One region of the Blautia sp. MSK17_66 genome, then DNA from elsewhere that is predicted to be linked to it. Evidence: riboswitches for the same ligand, from Rfam matches in the RefSeq annotation. Region 1 holds a riboswitch; the other holds the start of a gene.
What was found. A riboswitch is a leader RNA that binds a small molecule or an ion and turns the genes downstream of it on or off. The one in region 1 is predicted to bind thiamine pyrophosphate.

Region 1 (10,024 bases):
CTTAACCATGCAAGTTCCTCCTGTATTTTCTGTGCAAATATATGGTGTCCTTTCTCTGAAAAATGGACTCCGTCATACACGACCGGGATCTCCCATTTACCTGCATCTGTAAAATCTGTCTCCATGCGTTCTGCGACTTTTCTGTATTCTTCGCCAAGCCGTCTCGACTCCAGATACAGCCGTTCCTCATCTACCCAGGCCCCGTATTCCATCCGGGCCGGTGCGATCAAACGAAGAGTGATCTTACCGTCAGAAACTGCCGGCTCTGCCATGATCTTCTTAAGGAAATCCTCCATTCTCTGTGCGGTATCTTCTGCTGTAAACTGTCTTTCCTGAAGAAGATCGTTTGTTCCAAGCATAATCCACAGCTGTACAGGAGCATCCATATCCTGCCAGTCTCTCAGCTGTTCACAGGCAAATCGAATCTGACTTCCTGTATGCGGAATACATCTTCCGCAGATTCCGTGATCCTCGATCTTCCAGTCTGTTTCCCTCTCCAGAATTTCTGCCCAGCGGTCTTCTTCTGGATAGCGGTCTCCTGCCAGCACACATGGATCATAACCATAAGTATTAGAATCTCCATAACAGATAATTGTCCCTGACATTGTTTTTCCTCCGTTTTTATCTGCAGTTTCTGTTCATTTAATGCTCGTCATAAGCCATGCAACCAGTCCATATTCCACAACAAGGATCAGCGGTATTCCTACAGAAAATTTCTTCTTTCTTGTCTTGTGGTGGAAATAACGCATTCCTGCCCATGCACCGAAACTGCCGCCCAGAAATGCCACTCCGATCAGAGTACTCTCCGGGATGCGCCACGCACCGCATCTGGCTTTTTCCTTGTCGATACCGTACATGATAAATGCCACGATATTCACTGCGGCAAGATACCAGCCGAAATATTTCATGAAATCCATAAATATCCTCCCCTTTGTTAATTGATATGAACTATTCTTCCAGTTCTTTAAGTTTTACCTGCAAAGATATAGTTTTGTATAAAACTTCCTAGGATTCATTCCAACAACTGTAAATTTTATCAATTTCAGCCTCCAATTCATCAATACGTACTTTTTGCTCCTCTTTATAACGTGTATACTCCTCCTCCGCCTCTTGCATTAGACCCTCTTTTTTTGCAAGAGCATAAAATGCCTCTCCCAATTTTATATAATGCATCGTACCCTCTTTTATACGTTTATCCAAAATCTGCAGAAAATCTGTAATGATTCCTTTACTCAACTTTCCATTCTCTATTTCTTCTATATTAAATAACCAGATTATATCTACTTTTTCTGATACCGCGTATTCAATTGTATTTATATAAGCAGAAACATTTGAACGGACAAATCTGTATGGAATATACCGCATTTTTCCCGATATATCAGATTTCATCATACTATCATAATAAATAATGTTCTTATATTTATGTTGTTTCAAAAGATTTCTGTTTTTATCTGAATCGCATTTTTTTCTTATCATAAATACCACATCTTGGTCATAACCATAATCTGTCCCTTGGTCTCTGATAATATCAGCCGTTTTTAAAACATTTTCGTCAAAAGTCATGCCTGACAGCATAATCTCATAATTTTGTTCAGATGCTTTCTGTAGAATTTCCAAAAGTATATCCTGTGACAAATCACAATTCAGAACAATTATCGGAGTAAAACTATATTCATTTGCCACTTCTTTTACCAGATCCATATCTCCTGCAGAAGTCATAACAAATCCCACCATTGAACTCGAAATATCCGAACTACTGTAGATTGCACGGGATCTTTCTTCAAGATCCTGACGAATTTCCTGGAGTTCACTTTCATAAGGTTCTGCTTCTTTCTGCAATTTCAGTATATGCTTTTGTTGTCTTTGTTCCTTTTGATCGCTTTCAAACACTAACATTCCCGAAATTATTACTAACACAAGTGCCAACATAACTAACAGTATTTTTTTCATAAAATTCTACTCCTTTCTTCTGATTTGCTGAATACCATCTTTTGAAAAAGAAAATTCTTTATCAAAAATGAATTTTTGGTTTGCCCTATGTGTTACCAATAAAACAGTTTTATCTGTCATAAGTCGTAAATTATTCAAAATCCTGTGTGCAGTCATTTCATCAAGTGCACTTGTAGCCTCATCTAACATCAAAATCGGATGCTCAGAAAAAACTGCCCTTGCAATCGCAATTCTCTGCATCTGACCCTCTGAAAGTCCCTGACCTCTCTCACCCAATACAGTGTCCAGACCTTTTTCCAGTGCCATCACAAATTCCTCCGCACAGGCAATGCGAAGAGCATTTCTGATTGCTCTGTCATCTTGAGATTGTTTCTGATTTCCAAAAGCAACAATCTCACGGATTTTACCTGAAAGAAGTTGATTCCCCTGTGGAACATAAGCAAACAGATTTTTCCATTCAGACGTCAATTGCAGGTTTCCTCTCGTAGTTTTCATATAACATTTCCCTGAATCCAAAGAATACAAGCACATCAATAATTTCAATACTGTACTTTTACCACATCCCGATGGTCCGGTAAATACAATATATTCTCCCTTATTAATTGAAAAATCAATATCCCGAAGAACAACTGGCATAGTCTGTTCTATTTTCTCCTCACCTACTGGAGATTGATAAGCAAAAAATACATGCTCCAGATTTATAGATATGAATTCTGTCTGATAAAATTCAAATGTTTGTTTTTGTGTAATAGAAATCTGACTATCTACTTCAAAATTCTCTGCTTCTATCAATCGCTCCGCACTTGCAATCATGGAATAATAACGTGGCAAATATCCTGTAATATTAGCAAATGGATTCTGCACCTGTCCAATAAGCTGAATAATCGCCAACAGATTTCCATAACTCATTGTCCCTGTTAAAATACCATACCCGCAAAATCCAATTCCCAACAAATAAGCACCATCCATAGCACCCGTAAATCCAATATTACACAAATTAGAAAAACGGTTTCTCTTCAAACGTGCAGACTTATGTTTTTTCATCAATTCTTCCGCCTGTGAAATAGCTTGTTCTTCTTTTGCAAATGTACGCACAATCAACATACTTTCTAGATGCTCCTGTAGAAAAACTCGCACCAAACCATCCGCTTCCTGAATATTCTTATGCATTTGTTTCAAAATCTTACGAAATATATAGGTAAGAATAAACATTGCAACTCCACCAGGAACAAGTATATAAAAAAAGCGTGGATCTAACCACAAAATTGCCGCCAATGCCCCTATCAGACGCACCACCATTCCAATCATGCCAGGAATAATCTGAGTTGCGCCACCAGCTATCACTACAGTATCAGAAGTCAATCTGTTCATCCACTCTCCAGAATGTACTGCTGTAACAGATGCATACTTTCCTTTCAAAAGTGAAGAAAATAATTTCTTCTTAAAAAGATTTTCAACCGTCGCACTAGTATATTCGCTTAGGAAACGATTTAATGCACTTAACACAATCTGAAGAATCAAAATACCTGTCAGCATTGCTACGGAAATCAAGAACTGACTTCTCTCTTCTTCCACTGCTGCATTAATGACCTGACGCATCCCAATTGCCAAAAAAATACTTGACACGCTCAGAACTATCTGTATTAAAGTCAGAAACAATACCAGCCACTTGGAATGTCCCATTGTGTTTGCAATCCATTTCAAAGTGTTATTATGTTTCATAAAAATATTTTCCTTTTAATCCTTCCAAGAATTTTTACATTACAGAAAAAAAGTTTCACAGTATCATTTTTCCTCATAATGATACCATGAAACTTATTTTGAGTAAAGAATATCAGATATGCTGATTCCTGTTCTCTTTTTTTACCTTAGCTTCCGGACAGTTATATCCGCATCATTTCTGACATGATGCAGCCACCGAAAGCACCGCATTTTATTACTTCCTGTATCTGTCCTGTACCTGCATGGATCCCGCCTATCGCATACACCGGGATCGTCACAGCACCGCAGACTTCCTTCAGGAAATCGATTCCTCTCGGCGGCAGTCCCTTCTTGCAGTCTGTAGTATAAATGTGTCCTGCTGTCAGATAAGTCGCACCGAGTTTCTGTGCTTCTTCTGCTTCTTCCACTGAATGTATGGAGCATCCGATTTCTACGAAATCATTCAGTTTCCCACTGTTTTCTCTGAGCAGAAACAGGGGAAGATGGATATATGGATGCTGCAGTTTTCTCGCTGTTTCCAGATAGGTGTGCAGCATACACGAAACCTGATATTGTTTACATAATTCTATAACTTTTACCGCCAGTTCCTCATACATCTCCTCCTGGAGATCTTTTTCTCTCAGGATCACCGCCTTCGGCTGGAGTCTGCAGACACGCTCCATCTGTTCCAGGAACGGTCTGCTGCTCAGCTTGCGGTTTGTCACTGCGATAATGTTTCTATATTCTTCTTTACAGGTAGACATAATCGTTCATGACCGGCTGAAGCTGGTGGTCCAGAAGTGCCTGATATACTTCATCCACTGACCTTCCATCGGAAATTTCGAACTGGTCATCTCCTTTATCTGCAATGTCATCTCCGTGGCTTCCGATTCCTGTGCTGACGCCTGCTGAGATCTTGGTTGCCGCGATGTTTACCAGATTGTCTCTGACTCTCGCACACTCTCTTGTAGATACTGTAATGCTTGCAAACGGCATAAACAGTCGATATGCACAGACAACCTGGAGAAGCTGCGGCTCATGTACATCCATCGGATTGATCTTGTCATTATTGATGATCGGACAGAGTCTCGGACAGGAAAATGCGATCTCTGCATGAGGATATTTTCTCTGAAGGAGCCATGCGTGATATCCTGTTGCAAAAGCGTCTTTACGGAAGTCATCCAGACCGAGAAGTGCTGCAAAACCGACGCCTCTCATGCCGCCCTTTAATGCACGTTCCTGTGCATTCAGACGATATGGGAAGATTCGTTTATGTCCTGCCAGATGAAGTGTTTCATATTTATCTGAGTTGTATGTTTCCTGGAAAACCGTCACATAATCTGCTCCGCATTCATGCAGATAATGATACTCGTCGGAGTTCATCGGATATACTTCCAGACCGATGACTTTGAAGTATTTTCTTGCGATCTTGCATGCTTCTCCGATGTATTTTACATCTGATTTGGCTCTGCTTTCTCCTGTCAGGATCAGGATTTCCTGCAGTCCTGTCCTTGCGATTGCTTCCATTTCTTTGTTAATTTCTTCTGCATTTAACTGTGCACGGCGAATCTTGTTATGGCAGTTAAATCCGCAGTAGATGCAGTAGTTTTCACAGTAGTTTGCGATATAGATCGGTGTGAACATATACACGCTGTTGCCGAAATGTTTTCTTGTTTCTACTCTTGCCGCCTGTGCGATTTCTTCCAGGAGAGGAAGGGCTGCCGGGGAAAGAAGTGCCTGGAAGTCTTCAATCGTGCGGTTGTCATGTTCCAGTGCTCTGCGGACATCTTGTTCTGTATACTGATCATAATCATAAGCATTCATTGCTTCAATGACCTGTTCCATTACGTTTGATTCTTCCATTGTTTCCATTCCCGGAAGGTATTTCATATGATCGATGCGGTTTTTTTTCATATCTTCAAGGATCACTTCGTTGACGATACTTTCGTTAAAGTGATCTCCATGATTTGCTGTATTCTCTGCCATTATTCTGTCCTCCGTTCTTTAGTCATGCAGAAATCCTGTCAGTGGTGAGGATGCACTGGCTCCTTTTTCCAGGGTGCGTCCAAGTCCGGAAAGGTATGCGCTGCGTCCTGCTTCGATTGCTTTTTTGAATGCTTCTGCCATTGCTTCTACATTTCCTGCTGTTGCGATCGCAGTGTTTGCCATGACTGCGGAAGCTCCCATTTCCATTGCTTCGCATGCCTGGGAAGGTCTGCCGATTCCTGCATCTACGATAATTGGAAGGTCGATTTCGTCGATCAGGATCTGAATGAATTCTTTGGTGCAGATGCCTTTGTTGGAGCCGATCGGGGAACCGAGTGGCATGACGCAGGCTGCTCCTGCATTGACCAGATCTCTTGCTGCATTCAGATCCGGATACATGTATGGCATGACTACGAATCCTTCTTTTGCAAGGATTTCTGTTGCTTTGATGGTTTCGTAGTTGTCCGGGAGAAGGTATTTGGAGTCATGGATGACTTCGATTTTTACGAAGTCTCCGCAGCCGAGTTCGCGGGAGAGTCTTGCGATGCGGACTGCTTCTTCTGCATTTCTTGCACCGGAGGTGTTTGGAAGGAGTGTGACGTTTTTCGGGATGTAATCGAGGATGTTTGCGAGGCCTCCTTCGTTTGCACGGCGAAGTGCAAGGGTGATGATCTGTGCTTCTGCTTTTTCGATGCAGGCTTTTACGAGATCGAGTGAAAATTTGCCTGATCCGAGGATGAATCGGGAGGTGAATTCGTGTCCTCCCAGTATGAATTTGTCTTCGTTTTTGCCGCTTCCGCCGCCCATAAAGCTTACGATTTCCATAATGTCTCCTTCTTTCAGAATGGTTGTTGGGTATAGTTCTCTTGCCAGGATTTTGTCGTTTAGTTCGATTGCTACCTGTACTGGTACGTATTTGTTTGTCTCGAGGTATTCTGTGACTGATAATGGTTTTTCCAGTGTTTTTTCTACTCCGTTTACTGTGATCATGGTTTTCCTCCTGTGTTGTGATTGATACAAATGATGCCTGTGAAGGAGCAGAGTGGACAGGTTCTTTTCAAATTCCCTGCATCCCTCAGTCTTTGAGGGTCTTGTTACGCTTTGCATGCCAGATGCAGTCTGCTTTAGCAGACATATTCCACTAAAGCAAAAAAAGAGTTCACGAAGTAATACACCCGTGGTGGTGCACCCCTTCATGAACTCTGTTCACTCTCATTTGTATCGCTATGAAATTGTGTGTCCCTGTTCAGATATATGTAAACGAAAAAGGGAAATACCGTAGGGTATCTCCCGTAATATTCACATACGTTCAAATTCCTACGTTGGCATTATCCAAATCAGGTATAAGGGTCGAAGTTGATTACTTCCTCTCAGCCTGCGAATACAAGCTCCCCTGCTTATTTACATGGTTTAGTATATGACGAAAGTTCTTTTCTGTCAAGGTGTGTTTTGTGTGGAATGGATTTTGACCAGATTATTGTGAACAGTAATCTTTATAACATTTACGACAACGGATTCACGGATACAGTGCAGGGAATGCCATTGCGTGCGGCTATTCGGTGCATTCGCTTTTTATCCGCCAGTCGCCCAAACTCGCTTCGCTCAGACAGTGGGCTTGGTGGCGGAAGCTTGCCTGCACCTCATTACGCCGTACTCTTGAGCATTCCCTGACTTGTTTCCGTGATCCTGTTGTCTGGTTTATGCCAGGGGCTGTTCAATGTAATGCGGGAGTACTGTCATTGCAGGTAGGCGATTATATATGAAAAGTCCGGAAAATCCGGACTTTTCATGGGCTTTTTATTTTTCAAAGAGGTCTACCAGTTCCTGGCCATCGTCGTATCCGGCATCTTTGAGCTGTTCTACGAACCACTCATCTACGCCATCTACGGCTTTTTTGAAGGAATCGATATCCATATCTTGTTTGTCTGTGATGGTAACGTCATTTTTGGTCTGCCAGCGGCTCATGATCTCTTCGTCGCCGGAACGGTTGATGTAACGCTCATATTCAACGGCTTTCTGTCCGCATTCATCAACAACAGCCTGCTGCTCTGGTGTCAGTGTATCGTACAGGTCCTGGTTAATGCAGAAGAACAGGCAGTCGTAGATTGCATCCCACATGGAACAGTATGGCTGTACTTCCTGTACGCTTGCAGCATCGATTGCCGGAAGAGGATTTTCCTGTCCTTCTACTGTATTCTGCTGCAGGGCTGTGTAAGTCTCTGTCCAGTTCAGGTTTGTTGCGTCTGCTCCCCATCTCTTATAGCATTCCATCAGAAGGTTGGAGCCTGCCACACGGATCTTGAGGTTCTTCATGTCATCCAGAGTCTTGACTTCGTGTTTGCTGTTGGTCAGTTCTCGGAAGCCGTTCTCTGCGATTCCCATACAATGCAGTCCATATTCAGAAAGCAGTTCTTTCAGTTTCTCACCTGCTGCCCCGTCAAATTTCGCATCTGCGTCATCATAGGAATCATAGATGAACGGAAGTGATACGACATTGAATCTCGGGTCAAATGCGGAGTAGATCAGGTTGGAATGCATGGAGATCTGCACCGGGTCTCCGTTCATCAGTGCCTGGATTCCTTCAGACTGGTTTCCATTGGTCAGCTGATCTGTAGCATAAACATTGACTTTAATCTTGCCTCCGGTTGCTTTTTCCATCAGCTCACCAAATTTACGGCCGCCGTCTGCCCAGGTGCTTGTCTCTGTTGTGGAGCATGCGAAGTTCCAGGTCATTTCCGGCCAATCAAGGTCGCTGTAATCTTCAATTGTATTAAAGGAATCGTTGTCATTTCCGGCTGATTTGGAAGTACCGCTTCCCGTATCAGTACCGGACTGGTCTCCCGTGTAGGAGCCATTTTTTGCAAGTGCCTTCGGCAGTGCAGTGGAAGCTGCCGGAATATAGGTAACGATCAGAAGCACCGCCACACTGGCTGCGATCATCGGCATAACTGCCTTTGAGATCTCCTGCAGGGTAACTTCCAGACCTTTCTTGATCCTGATACTGATAGCAACAAAAAGGTTGACGCCAACCGGAGGAGTAACCTGTCCGATTGCAAGGTTGACTGTTGCCATAACACCGAATGCAACAACATCATATCCAAGTGCCTTGCATACCGGGAGCATGATTGGAATAAAGATGTACATTGCTGAGTTTGCATCGATGAAGCATCCTGCGATCAGGAAAATAATATTGACGATCAGAAGGAAAACAAACTGATTATGTGCAATGGATGCGAGCAGTCCTGATGCGGCATCTGCAATACCAAACTTGGTACATACAAATGAGAACAGAGACGCACTTGCAACGATCAGCATGATTCCGCCGGTTGTTTTTGCTGAGTCTACCAGAATATCAAACAGATCTCTGAAAGACACCTCGCGGTAGATCACCATACCTACAAAAAGTCCATACACAACAGATACGGCAGCTGCCTCTGTCGGTGTAAAGATTCCTCCATAGATTCCGCCCAGGATAATAACCGGCATCAGAAATCCCCAGAATGCATCTTTGAAGGTACTCCAGCGTTCTTTTGCTGTCGCCTTCTTACGGGATGGTTTGATATCATGTTTGTTTGCTTCAAGAAGTACAACGATCACAAGTGCCACGCCCATCAGAATTCCAGGAACGATACCTGCCATAAACATATCTGCGATGGAAACACCTGTGATGGATGCATATACGACAAACGCGATGCTCGGCGGGATGACGATCGCCACGGAACTCGATGTCGCCATCAGTGCTGTGGAGAACGGTGCGGAAAATCCTCCCTGCTCTACCATTGCCGGGATCAGTACAGCACCGAGGGCTGCTACTGTAGCCGGACCGGAACCGGAGATTGCTCCAAAGAAACAGGAAACAATAACGCATACGATCGCAATACCACCTTTTTTGTGTCCAACGCAGGTATCTACAAAGTCGATCAGTCTGCGGGAAATTCCGGCTTTTGCCATGATATTTCCGGACAGTACGAAGAACGGAATTGCCAGAAGAAGGAACTTACTGATTCCCGAATACATATTTGTCGCAACAATAGTAAGTGAAGTACCTGAATAAAGGATCGCACAGACGGAGGAAAGACCAAGGCACAATGCGATCGGCACACCCAGAATCAAAAAAATAAAAAATGAGATAAATAAAACTGCACTGATCATTTATTTTTCCTCCTTATCATTATTTCCAAGACAGATATCCAGGCAGTATTCAATAAAATGAAGGATCATACATCCTGCCCCGATCGGTACGAAGGACCAGAAGATCCATTCCGGCCAGTTCAGTACAAACGTCCTCTTGCCATTTGCAAGCTGAGTAAGAACCTTGTCCATACCATATTTAAAAAGGATCACTGAAAAAACAATACTCAAAACTGTGATCAGTATCACAGAAGGT
Region 2 (10,024 bases), on a different contig from region 1:
TCCTCTGGCTGATATGAATGCCTCCTTCTTCCGTGAGAATATGTATAAAGCGAAGGAGATTGTCATAATTATCCATCGGTTCACCCGTTCCCATCACTACCACATTGGAAACTCTCTCACCAAGAGAATCCTGTATCCTGTATATCTGGTCCAGCATTTCTGACGGAAGCAGGTTTCTTGTCAGACCTCCAATCGTGGAGGCACAGAACCTGCAGCCCATACGGCAGCCTGCCTGTGAAGAAATACAGACGGAATTGCCGTGTTTGTACTTCATAAGAACACTTTCAATCATATTTCCGTCGGACAGACGGAACAGATACTTTCTGGTACCGTCTATCTTTGATATCTGAACGTCCAGCGTCTCCAGTACTGTGATCGGATACTGCTCCAGCTTCTGTCGGAGACTTTTGGGAATATTTTCCATTTGATCATAAGAAGTAACCAGGTGCTCATGCAGCCAGCTGTATATCTGCTTTGCACGAAACGGCTTTTCGCCCAGCTCTGTCATAAGCCCTTTCAGTTCTTCAATCGTCATTGATTTTATATCTGTCATGTTTATTTCCTTCTGAATTTCGCCATAAAGAATCCATCCGTTCCATGAACACCTGGCAGCAGCTGCAGATATCCAAGGCTGGTCGTTTCGGATTTAAGCTCATCCGGAACAAACTCATCAATACTTTCAAGTTTAAATGGATGGTTATTCATAAACCACATCATATTTTCTTCGTTTTCTTCTTTGGCAACCGTACAGGTACTGAAGATCAGTACTCCTCTTGGTTTTACATATTCTGCAGCTTTATCCAGAATATTCCTCTGAAGAATCACCAGTTCTTCTTCCTTCTGTACAGTAGAGCGATACTTGATCTCCGGTTTCTTTCCGATCACTCCATATCCGGAGCATGGTACATCTGCAAGAACAATATCCGCCTTACATTCAGATTCCACATCAAATACCGTCGCATCCTGCACATGAGCCTGAACATTGATAGCTCCTGTACGGTGAATGTTTTCGTTGATAAGCTCCACCTTATACTGGCTGACATCACGTGCATCCACAGTACCAAAGCCTTCCATCTTATCTCCAAGATGAATGCTTTTGCCGCCCGGAGCCGCACACATATCGATGATGTAATCGCCCTTCTGCGGGTTTGCAATCTCTGAAACCAGCATGGAACTGACATCCTGTGCCACGATCTTTCCCTGAATAAACGCATCCAGTGCCAGAATATGATTGTATTCTGAGATTTTGAATGCATAAGGAAGATACGGTGCCGGCTCTACCTTAACCCCTTGATTTCTCAGACTTTCACAGGTCTCTTCCACCGAGTTGAGATATGTACGGCAACGTACTGTCACCGGTTTTTCTTTCAGAAAATCTACAAGCATCTTCTCCGTGATCTCCTCGCCGTAATCATTCAGCCAACGGAGAACCAGCGGCTCCGGCATGGAATACCGGACTGAAAGATGTCGTACCAGATTTACTTTTCTTGACGGATACTCAAGCTCATCCTGCTGTCTCGCGATGGTTCGAAGCACCCCATTCACAAAAGGCTTCAGATTGTAAAAGCCTTTTTTCTGTGCGAGTTTCACTGCCTCATTGCATACGGCACTGTCCGGTACCCTGTCCATAAATCTCAGCTGATATACTGCACTTCTCAGGATTTCTCTGATCGGCGGTTTCATTTTGTCTACTGTGATCTTTGAAAAAGAATCTATAATATAGTCGATCAGGATCCTGTATTCCAGAGTCCCCTCACAGACTCTTGTAATAAAGGCACGTTCCTGCTTTGGAAGGAACTGATATTTGGAAAGTGCGTTTCGGATTGCAATATGACTGTGTTCTCCTTCTTCATTGATCTGAAGAAGAATCTCCAGTATCATTTCTCTTGTATTAATGCCGCTAGTCATCACGTCTTCCTCCTGCCAGTATGATAAGTCTCAGAAGCTGCAGGATCGATCCGGCTAAAGCTGCAACATATGTCATTGCAGCTGCTGTCAGCACGCTGCGGGCTCCCTTTGCCTCGTCTGATCCGAGAATTCCCGTACTCTGAAGCATTTTCAGAGCTCTTGAAGATGCATTGACCTCAACAGGAAGTGTTACAAGCTGAAACAAGACTGCCAGTGAAAACAATACGATTCCTGCCGTCACCAGTGGCTGGATCCCTGCAAAAAGTCCGATCAGAAATAATGGCCACGACAGGCTGCTTCCCAGATTCGCTGCCGGAACGATCGCACTTCGCATTTCAAGCGGGGCATAGTTGGTCGCATGCTGGATTGCATGTCCGCACTCATGTGCAGCAACTCCAACTGCTGCCAGCGAAGTCTGCCCGTAAATATCCTGTGAAAGATTCACTGTCTTCGTCCGGGGATCGTAATGGTCCGTCAGACTGCCCGCTATCGGCCTTACCTGTACATCTGTAATTCCGGCACTGTACAGAATCCTTCGGGCAGCTTCTTCACCAGTAAGTCCTGATGCACTTCTCACTCTTTTGTAACGTGCAAAGGTACTTTTTAGTTTTGCAGATGCCAGAAGCGACAAAAGCATACCAATTACAAGAAGAAGGTACGTCCAGTCAAATCCATAATATCCATAACCATATGTGTACATCTTATCACTCCTTATGATCTGTCAGTACTGTTCCGACCTCAACCTGATATCCTCGAAGGAACGCATCTGTTTCCATTCTCTTCTTTCCTTCAAGCTGTACTTCACAAAGAACCAGTACATCTTCGCCGCAGGCTACATGAATTCCGGTTTTATCCACCGCAATGATTGTTCCCGGAACAGTTTTTCCACCATTTACTGTTTTTTCTACTGTGGATTTCCATACTTTAAGTGTCTTACCATTGAGAAAAGTATATGCACTCGGCCACGGATTCAGTCCTCGTACCAGTCTTTCAAGTTCTGCTGCACTTTTTGAGAAATCCATAAGTCCCATTTTCTTATTGATCATCGCCGCATACGGTGTCGGACTCTCTTCCGGCTGTACCTCGTAGGAAGCTGTTCCATCTTCTATGGAAGGAAGTGTTTCAGTCAGAAGAGAAGCCCCTGCCTGTGCAAGTTTATCAAAAAGACTTCCGCCTGTCTCCTCTTTATCAAGCGGAACAACCACTTTGGAAATCATATCACCGGTATCCAGGCCGGTTCCCATTCTCATGATCGTCACGCCGGATTCCTTCTCACCATCAATCACTGCCTGCTGGATCGGAGCGGCTCCACGGTATTTCGGAAGCAGGGATGCATGGATATTGATACATCCGTATTTCGGCATATCCAGGATCTTCTTTGGAATGATCTGTCCAAATGCTGCCACAACAATGATGTCCGGAGCAATGTTTTCCAGAATCTCCACGAATTCCGGCTCCCGGACCTTAAGCGGCTGATACACCGGTATATCATGCTTCATTGCTTCTTCTTTCACCGGAGTCGGCATAAGTGTCTTGCCTCTTCCCTTCGGTTTGTCCGGCTGCGTTACAACTGCTGCAACCTCATATCCTGATCTTACAAGAGCCTCTAGTGGCGGCACGGCAAAATCAGGCGTTCCCATATAAACTATTTTCATAATATGCTCCTTTTTTCATCTGTCATTATTCGAAATCTTCATCCTCATCATAGCTGGTTCTGTGCAGATCTCCCTCTACAAGATCTGTATACATCTTTCCATCCAGATGGTCTATCTCATGGCAGAATGCTCTTGCAAGAAGTTCTGTTCCTTCATAGATCACTTCTTCCATATCCTCATTCATGGCTTTTACTTTGACATAATTCGGACGGGTCACCTGTCCTGCCATACCCGGAACGCTTAAGCATCCTTCATCTCCCGTCTGTTCTCCGGATGTTTCCAGAATTTCCGGATTGATCAGGACGATCGGGCCGTCTCCGATGTCAATAACTACAATCCTCTTGAGGATTCCGACCTGCGGTGCTGCAAGCCCTACTCCCATCGCTTCATACATGGTATCCAGCATATCGTCTACCAGTGTTACGATCTTTGGTGTAATTTCCTTTACCGGTTTGCTGATCTTTCTCAGCACCGGGTCTCCATCTGTTCTGATTGTTCTGATTGCCATTTCTTTCTTCCTTTCTTTTATCCTGCGTAATCAAACTGTATATATAATTTCCGGAAGCCGGAATTTATTTCGATATATTTTTCTGCTTTGTCCTTAATATCCATGAGCACCTTCTCATCCTGATGCTTCAGATAAATAACCTTGTGATAAATATCATTAATCTTTCCAACAGAAGCACTGGCAGGACCGATCACATGGACTTTATATTTTTCACCGATCGTTCCGACAAATTTACCAAGATACTCCATCCCCTGGCTCAGAAGTTCCTCATCTTCTCCTGCTGCAAGGATCGACAGCATATGTGCTGCAGGCGGATAATCCATCAGAATCCGATAACTCATCTCCGCCTGATAAAAAGCCTCATAATCCTGTGTTGCTGCAGCCTGAATGCTGTAATGCTCCGGATGATAGGTCTGAATGACCGCCTCACCCGGCTTTCTTCCTCTTCCAGATCTTCCGACTGCCTGTGTCAGAAGCTGGAAAGTTCTCTCTGCGCAGCGGTAATCTGACGCGTACAAGGAAAGATCTGCTGCCACTGCACCAACCAGTGTCACATCCGGAAAATCATGTCCTTTAACGATCATCTGGGTTCCCACCAGAATATCCGCCTCATGTGCGGCAAAAGAGGACAGTATCTTCTCATAGCTTCCTTTGTTTCTCGTGGTATCATAATCCATTCGAAGTACCCGTGCCTTCGGAAAAGTCTTATGAAGAACCTGTTCGATCTGCTGTGTTCCGGCCTTAAATCCGCCAATGTAAGGCGAACCACAGGACGGACATTTCGCCACTGCCGGTCTCTCATAACCACAGTAATGACAGATCAGCTTCCCGTTATTGTGTTCTGTAAGTGACACATCACAATGCGGACATTTAAGGACTTCTCCACAGGAACGGCACGATACAAATCCCGCAAATCCTCTTCTGTTCAGAAATAATATCGACTGTTCGCCTCTTTCCAGACGCTTTTCGATAGAATCCTTAAGTTTCCGGCTCAGGATCGAACGGTTTCCTGCCTTTAATTCTCCTCGAAGATCCACAACAGATACTTCCGGCAGCGGACGCTCCTCAAAACGTGCGGTCAGTTTTGTAAGCAGATACTCCCCTGCTTCTGCCCTACAGTACGCTTCCAGAGACGGAGTTGCCGATCCCATGACCACATAGGCACCTTCCTGTGTCGCCCTCTGCACAGCCACCTCTCGTGCATGATATCGCGGACTGCTCTCACTCTTATAAGTCTGCTCATGTTCCTCATCAATTATGATAAGTCCGAGCCTGGAAAAAGGTGTAAAAAGTGCCGACCGCGGCCCTACCATGATCTGGATCTCGCCCTGCTTCGCCCTTCGAAACTGATCATAACGTTCTCCCAGGGACAGACGCGAGTTCAGCACAGATACTTTTTCGCCAAACCATCCATAAAATCGTCTGACTGTCTGATAGGTCAGCGAAATCTCCGGGATCAGCACAATAACCTGTCTGCCCTGTTCTACTACCTGCTCGATCAGTTTCATATAAACCTGGGTCTTACCACTTCCTGTAACACCATGAATAAGCACCGGCCGTGGTGATTCCCGCTTCCATTCTTCCTGTATCTGATCAAGAACCTTTTTTTGCGGTTCTGTAAGTTCAGACAACTTCTCTCTTGGAATCGCTTCTCCTTTTACAGGGATACGATAAACCTCATCCTGCTGAATGCGGATCACGCCCTGCTCCACAAGCGGATTAAGCACAGACGAGGTCATTCCGAGGTTTTTTACTGCTTCCGTGTAATCTAACTCCGGCTTCTCACAGAGAGCTCTCAGAATCCTGGCTCTCGCTTTACATCTGCTTTTTTCAAGCTTTTCTGCAAGTGCGATTGCTTCTTCCTCGTTTATGTTCAACAAAATGCGACGTTTTTCCTTTGACCTGACCTTCTCTCTGACCGGAAGTACGGTTTTGAGTGCCTGTGCCATTGTTGATCCATATCGTTCTTTCATCCAGGCAGCAAGCACGATCAGTTTTTCTTCTGTCGTCTCCTGGCTGCTGCTGATGCCCTTAAGCGGCTTTATCTTTGACGGATCCAATTCCGGCTCTTTAGAAAGCCCGATCACATATCCTTTGCGTTCATGGTTTCCGTTTCCAAAAGGAATCGTCACTACCATTCCCACCTGGATCTCATCCTCCATTTCCAAAGGAACGCGATACTGAAAACTACGATCGAGCTTCTCATGTGAAATATCTACAATGATATCTGCATACATCATTGATTTTTGTCCTGGTCCTCCTTGAGGATTTCTGCGATCAGAACCCTCTCATCCATAGGATACTTCTTTCCCTTGATCTCCTGGTAATCTTCATGTCCCTTGCCGGCAAGAACAATGATATCTCCCGGCTCTCCATGATGGATCGCATAGGCAATTGCCTCCTTACGGTCACAGATCTCCACATATTTACCGTTTGTTCTTGCTATTCCAGTCTTGATATCATCAATGATCGCCTGCGGTTCCTCAAATCTTGGATTGTCTGAGGTGATGATCGTCAGATCTGCCATCTTTCCGGAAACCTCTCCCATCTCATAACGCCGGGATTTCGCACGGTTTCCTCCGCAGCCAAACAGACATACAAGTCTGTGCGGATGATACTCTCTCAGCGTTGTAAGAAGGCTTTCCAGTGCCATTGCGTTATGTGCATAGTCAATCATCAGCGTAAATTCATCGGATACTTTGATCATCTCTATACGACCTTTGACTCTGGCAACTTTGAGTGCTCTGATGATATTCTCCTGAGAAACTTTAAAATGACGGCAAATTGCAATTGCAGTCAGTGAATTATAGATACTGAATTTACCTGGAATGTCAATTTCCACTGGAAAATCCATAAGTCCCCTGACATGATAGGAGATTCCGAGATATCCCTTGCCTCCGATCATATGTGCATCTTCTGCGCGAAGATCTGCTTCCGGTGAAAATCCATAGGTTTCCAGATCACAGGTATGTCCCTCAATAATTTTCTCAAAATGCTCATCGTCGCGGTTTACGATACCAACCTTACACTGGCGGAGAAGCATGGATTTGCAGGCAAGATAATGTGCAAAATCTCTGTGCTCATTCGGTCCGATATGATCTGGTTCAATATTTGTAAAGATACCATAGTCAAAAACAAAGCCCTGTGTTCTGTGAAGCATAAGTCCCTGTGAAGAAACTTCCATAACCACACAGTCACAGCCCGCATCTACCATCTTGCGGAAATATTTCTGGACAACAAAGGATTCCGGAGTTGTATTAGCTGCCGGAATCACCTCATCACCGATGATCGCTTCGATCGTTCCGATCAGACCAACCTTATAGCCGGCATTTTCGAGGATAGATTTGACCATATAAGTTGTTGTGGTCTTTCCTTTGGTTCCGGTAATTCCAATCGTCTTGAGTTTCTCTGCCGGATGTCCGAAATATGCTGCTGAGATAAACGCCATAGCATAACGTGTATCTTCTACTTTAATAACAGTGACATCCTGCGGTGCCTCTATATCCTCCTGAACCACAAGTGTCTTCGCACCCTTTGCGATTACATCCGGTACAAATTTATGTCCGTCCACAACTGCACCCTTGATGCAGATGAACAGAGAATTCTCAATGACCTTTCGGGAGTCATACTCTACCGTGCTGACTTCCTGTTCCACGCTGCCCTGACAGCAGCTATATTCCAATCTCTCTAATAATGATGAAACTTTCATATTTGATCCTCCTCACTTCGAGATTTAATCCATTATAGAATATCACAGGTTAGACCCTTTTTCAAATATGTCTTGTCATATATAGCAACAGGTTGTATAATAAATAATTGTTCACAGGTAATATCCCGCGAGGTGTTTTGCCATGAATATGGCAAAATCCCGAGACATACGGGGCAAAATGCTATCACCGAAGGTGATTTGGAATGCATTTTGACCAAGTTACTGTGAACAGAGTGCACAGTAACTATAATAATCTTGTATTTTTTAGCTGTGCAATAATCAACAGTTAATGTAATTCTATATGAAACAGGGGAGCTGGCTGAAGCTGGCTGAGAGGAAACTGGATGGTTTCGACCCTTAACCTGATTTGGATAATGCCAACGTAGGGAAATACTGACGATATTTTCAGGAGAATTCCCTCGGGATTTCTCCTTTTTTGTGCTGTTTTTCAGACCAGAAGTTTCATATAACAGGATACCTGATATTTACGGTATCTTCATCAAAACAAAGGAGGTCATCAAAATGTCCAGAAACAATACGCACGCTGTGCAGAAGCTGGCGGTTGCCGGTGTCCTGACTGCGGTTGCTGTTGTCGGCAGTTTCCTGAGTGTTCCGGTTGCTGGCAGTAAATGTGCACCCGTACAGCATATGGTCAATGTATTTGCTGCTGTTCTTCTTGGACCATGGTGGGGAATCGGCATCGCATTCTGTGCAAGCCTGATCCGTAATCTTCTCGGAATCGGAAGCTTTCTTGCATTTCCGGGAAGTATGGTCGGGGCTCTTTGCTGCGGACTTATGTATCATTTTACCAGACGCCTGAGCCTTACCTGTACTGCCGAAGCACTCGGAACCGGGATCTTAGGCGGACTTGCCGCTTATCCGGTTGCCCGTTTTGCCATGGGAATCGCTCCTGCCGGCTTTACGGTATACATGATTCCGTTCTTTATCTCAACTCTGGCCGGCAGTATCCTTGCTTACCTGCTTCTTCGTATTTTTGAAAAAAGCCAGGTACTTGATTCTGTGATGAGGTAAGATATGAATAGAAATGAAATCCTGAATGCCCTCTTAAAAAAACATCCCAAGATCCACTGTCTGACCAATCCGGTCACTATGAATGATGTTGCAAATATTCTTCTTGCGGCCGGCGGAAGTGCTGTAATGGCCCAGGATGAACAGGAGGCTGCTGAGATCACTACCTTCTGTCAGGGAACCCTTCTTAATACCGGAGTTCCGGACGAAGGCAAAATAAGAGCGTGCATTCTTGCCGGAAAGCGAGCCAATCAGCTTGGTCATCCTGTCATCCTCGATCCGGTAGGTGCAGGTGGAAGCTCCTTTCGTCAACAGGAGCTGAAGAAGCTTCTGGAGCAGGTTCATCCATCTATAGTCCGCTGCAATCAGGAAGAAGCCGCTGTACTCTGTTCTTTCCATTCCGCAAAAGAAACTCATTTTTCACGCGGCGGTGTGGAAAGCAGTCTTCATATGGACTCACAAAATCTGGAGTCACTCGCAATGAAAGCCGCCCGACTTTATCGCTGCACCTTTTTTATCACGGGTGAAACAGATATTGTTTCAGACGGCACACAGACTCTTCTTCTAAGAGGCGGAGATTCCAGACTCTGCAGGATCACAGGCGGCGGATGTATGCTTTCTGCACTTTGTGCCCTGTTCTGCTGCAGTGGTGCTTCTGCTTTTGAAGCCGCTGCCACAGCCGGTCAGATCTGGAAGGAGATTTCGGAAGAAGCCGGTACACGTATCGATCAGAACGGCGGCGGCATCGGACAGTTCCATGCGCTGCTCATGGATGTGGCCGAGGAAAAAATCTATTTTGCAAACCGTTTATAAGCTTTTCAAATAAGGAGACAACTCTCTATGAAACTAAAAACTGTACTCACAATTGCCGGAAGCGACTCCAGCGGTGGTGCCGGAATTCAGGCTGATATCAAGGCAATCACCATGAATGGCGTATATGCTTCCAGTGTCATCACTGCACTGACGGCTCAGAATACCACCGGTGTATATGGAATCCAGGAAACACCGGCAGATTTTATTGCCGCCCAGATGGATGCGGTTTTTTCGGATATTTTCCCGGATGCAGTCAAAATCGGAATGCTTCCATCACCTGACGCCATGAAATGTGTTGCCTCCAGGCTCCGTCAGTATAAGCCTGCCCACATTGTCCTGGATCCCGTCATGGTATCTACCAGCGGACATCGTCTTATGGATCCGGAGGCAGAGATCACTCTC

Region 2: it holds a riboswitch for thiamine pyrophosphate, as region 1 does, so the genes downstream of both, thiW (energy coupling factor transporter S component ThiW) here and thiS (sulfur carrier protein ThiS) in region 1, are expected to answer to the same signal.

What each region holds. Positions count from the first base shown of each region.
Region 1 is NZ_JAJBNQ010000024.1:20,620-30,643, forward strand. It holds gene LIR34_RS13000 (GTP-binding protein) at 1-9, opposite strand, end outside; gene LIR34_RS13005 (GDSL-type esterase/lipase family protein) at 1-605, opposite strand, end outside; gene LIR34_RS13010 (DUF1294 domain-containing protein) at 639-917, opposite strand; gene LIR34_RS13015 (hypothetical protein) at 1,006-1,950, opposite strand; gene LIR34_RS13020 (ABC transporter ATP-binding protein) at 1,957-3,672, opposite strand; gene LIR34_RS13025 (thiamine phosphate synthase) at 3,834-4,415, opposite strand; gene thiH (2-iminoacetate synthase ThiH) at 4,402-5,637, opposite strand; gene thiS (sulfur carrier protein ThiS) at 5,656-6,627, opposite strand; TPP riboswitch at 6,935-7,042, opposite strand; gene LIR34_RS17770 (TRAP transporter large permease subunit) at 7,435-9,789, opposite strand; gene LIR34_RS13050 (TRAP transporter small permease) at 9,790-10,024, opposite strand, start outside.
Region 2 is NZ_JAJBNQ010000009.1:23,261-33,284, reverse strand. It holds gene rlmN (23S rRNA (adenine(2503)-C(2))-methyltransferase RlmN) at 1-553, opposite strand, end outside; gene rsmB (16S rRNA (cytosine(967)-C(5))-methyltransferase RsmB) at 556-1,908, opposite strand; gene LIR34_RS06195 (zinc metallopeptidase) at 1,901-2,608, opposite strand; gene fmt (methionyl-tRNA formyltransferase) at 2,613-3,563, opposite strand; gene def (peptide deformylase) at 3,589-4,071, opposite strand; gene priA (replication restart helicase PriA) at 4,089-6,311, opposite strand; gene LIR34_RS06175 (UDP-N-acetylmuramoyl-L-alanyl-D-glutamate--2,6-diaminopimelate ligase) at 6,308-7,780, opposite strand; TPP riboswitch at 8,079-8,186, shown strand; gene thiW (energy coupling factor transporter S component ThiW) at 8,303-8,812, shown strand; gene LIR34_RS06165 (hydroxyethylthiazole kinase) at 8,816-9,622, shown strand; gene thiD (bifunctional hydroxymethylpyrimidine kinase/phosphomethylpyrimidine kinase) at 9,650-10,024, shown strand, end outside.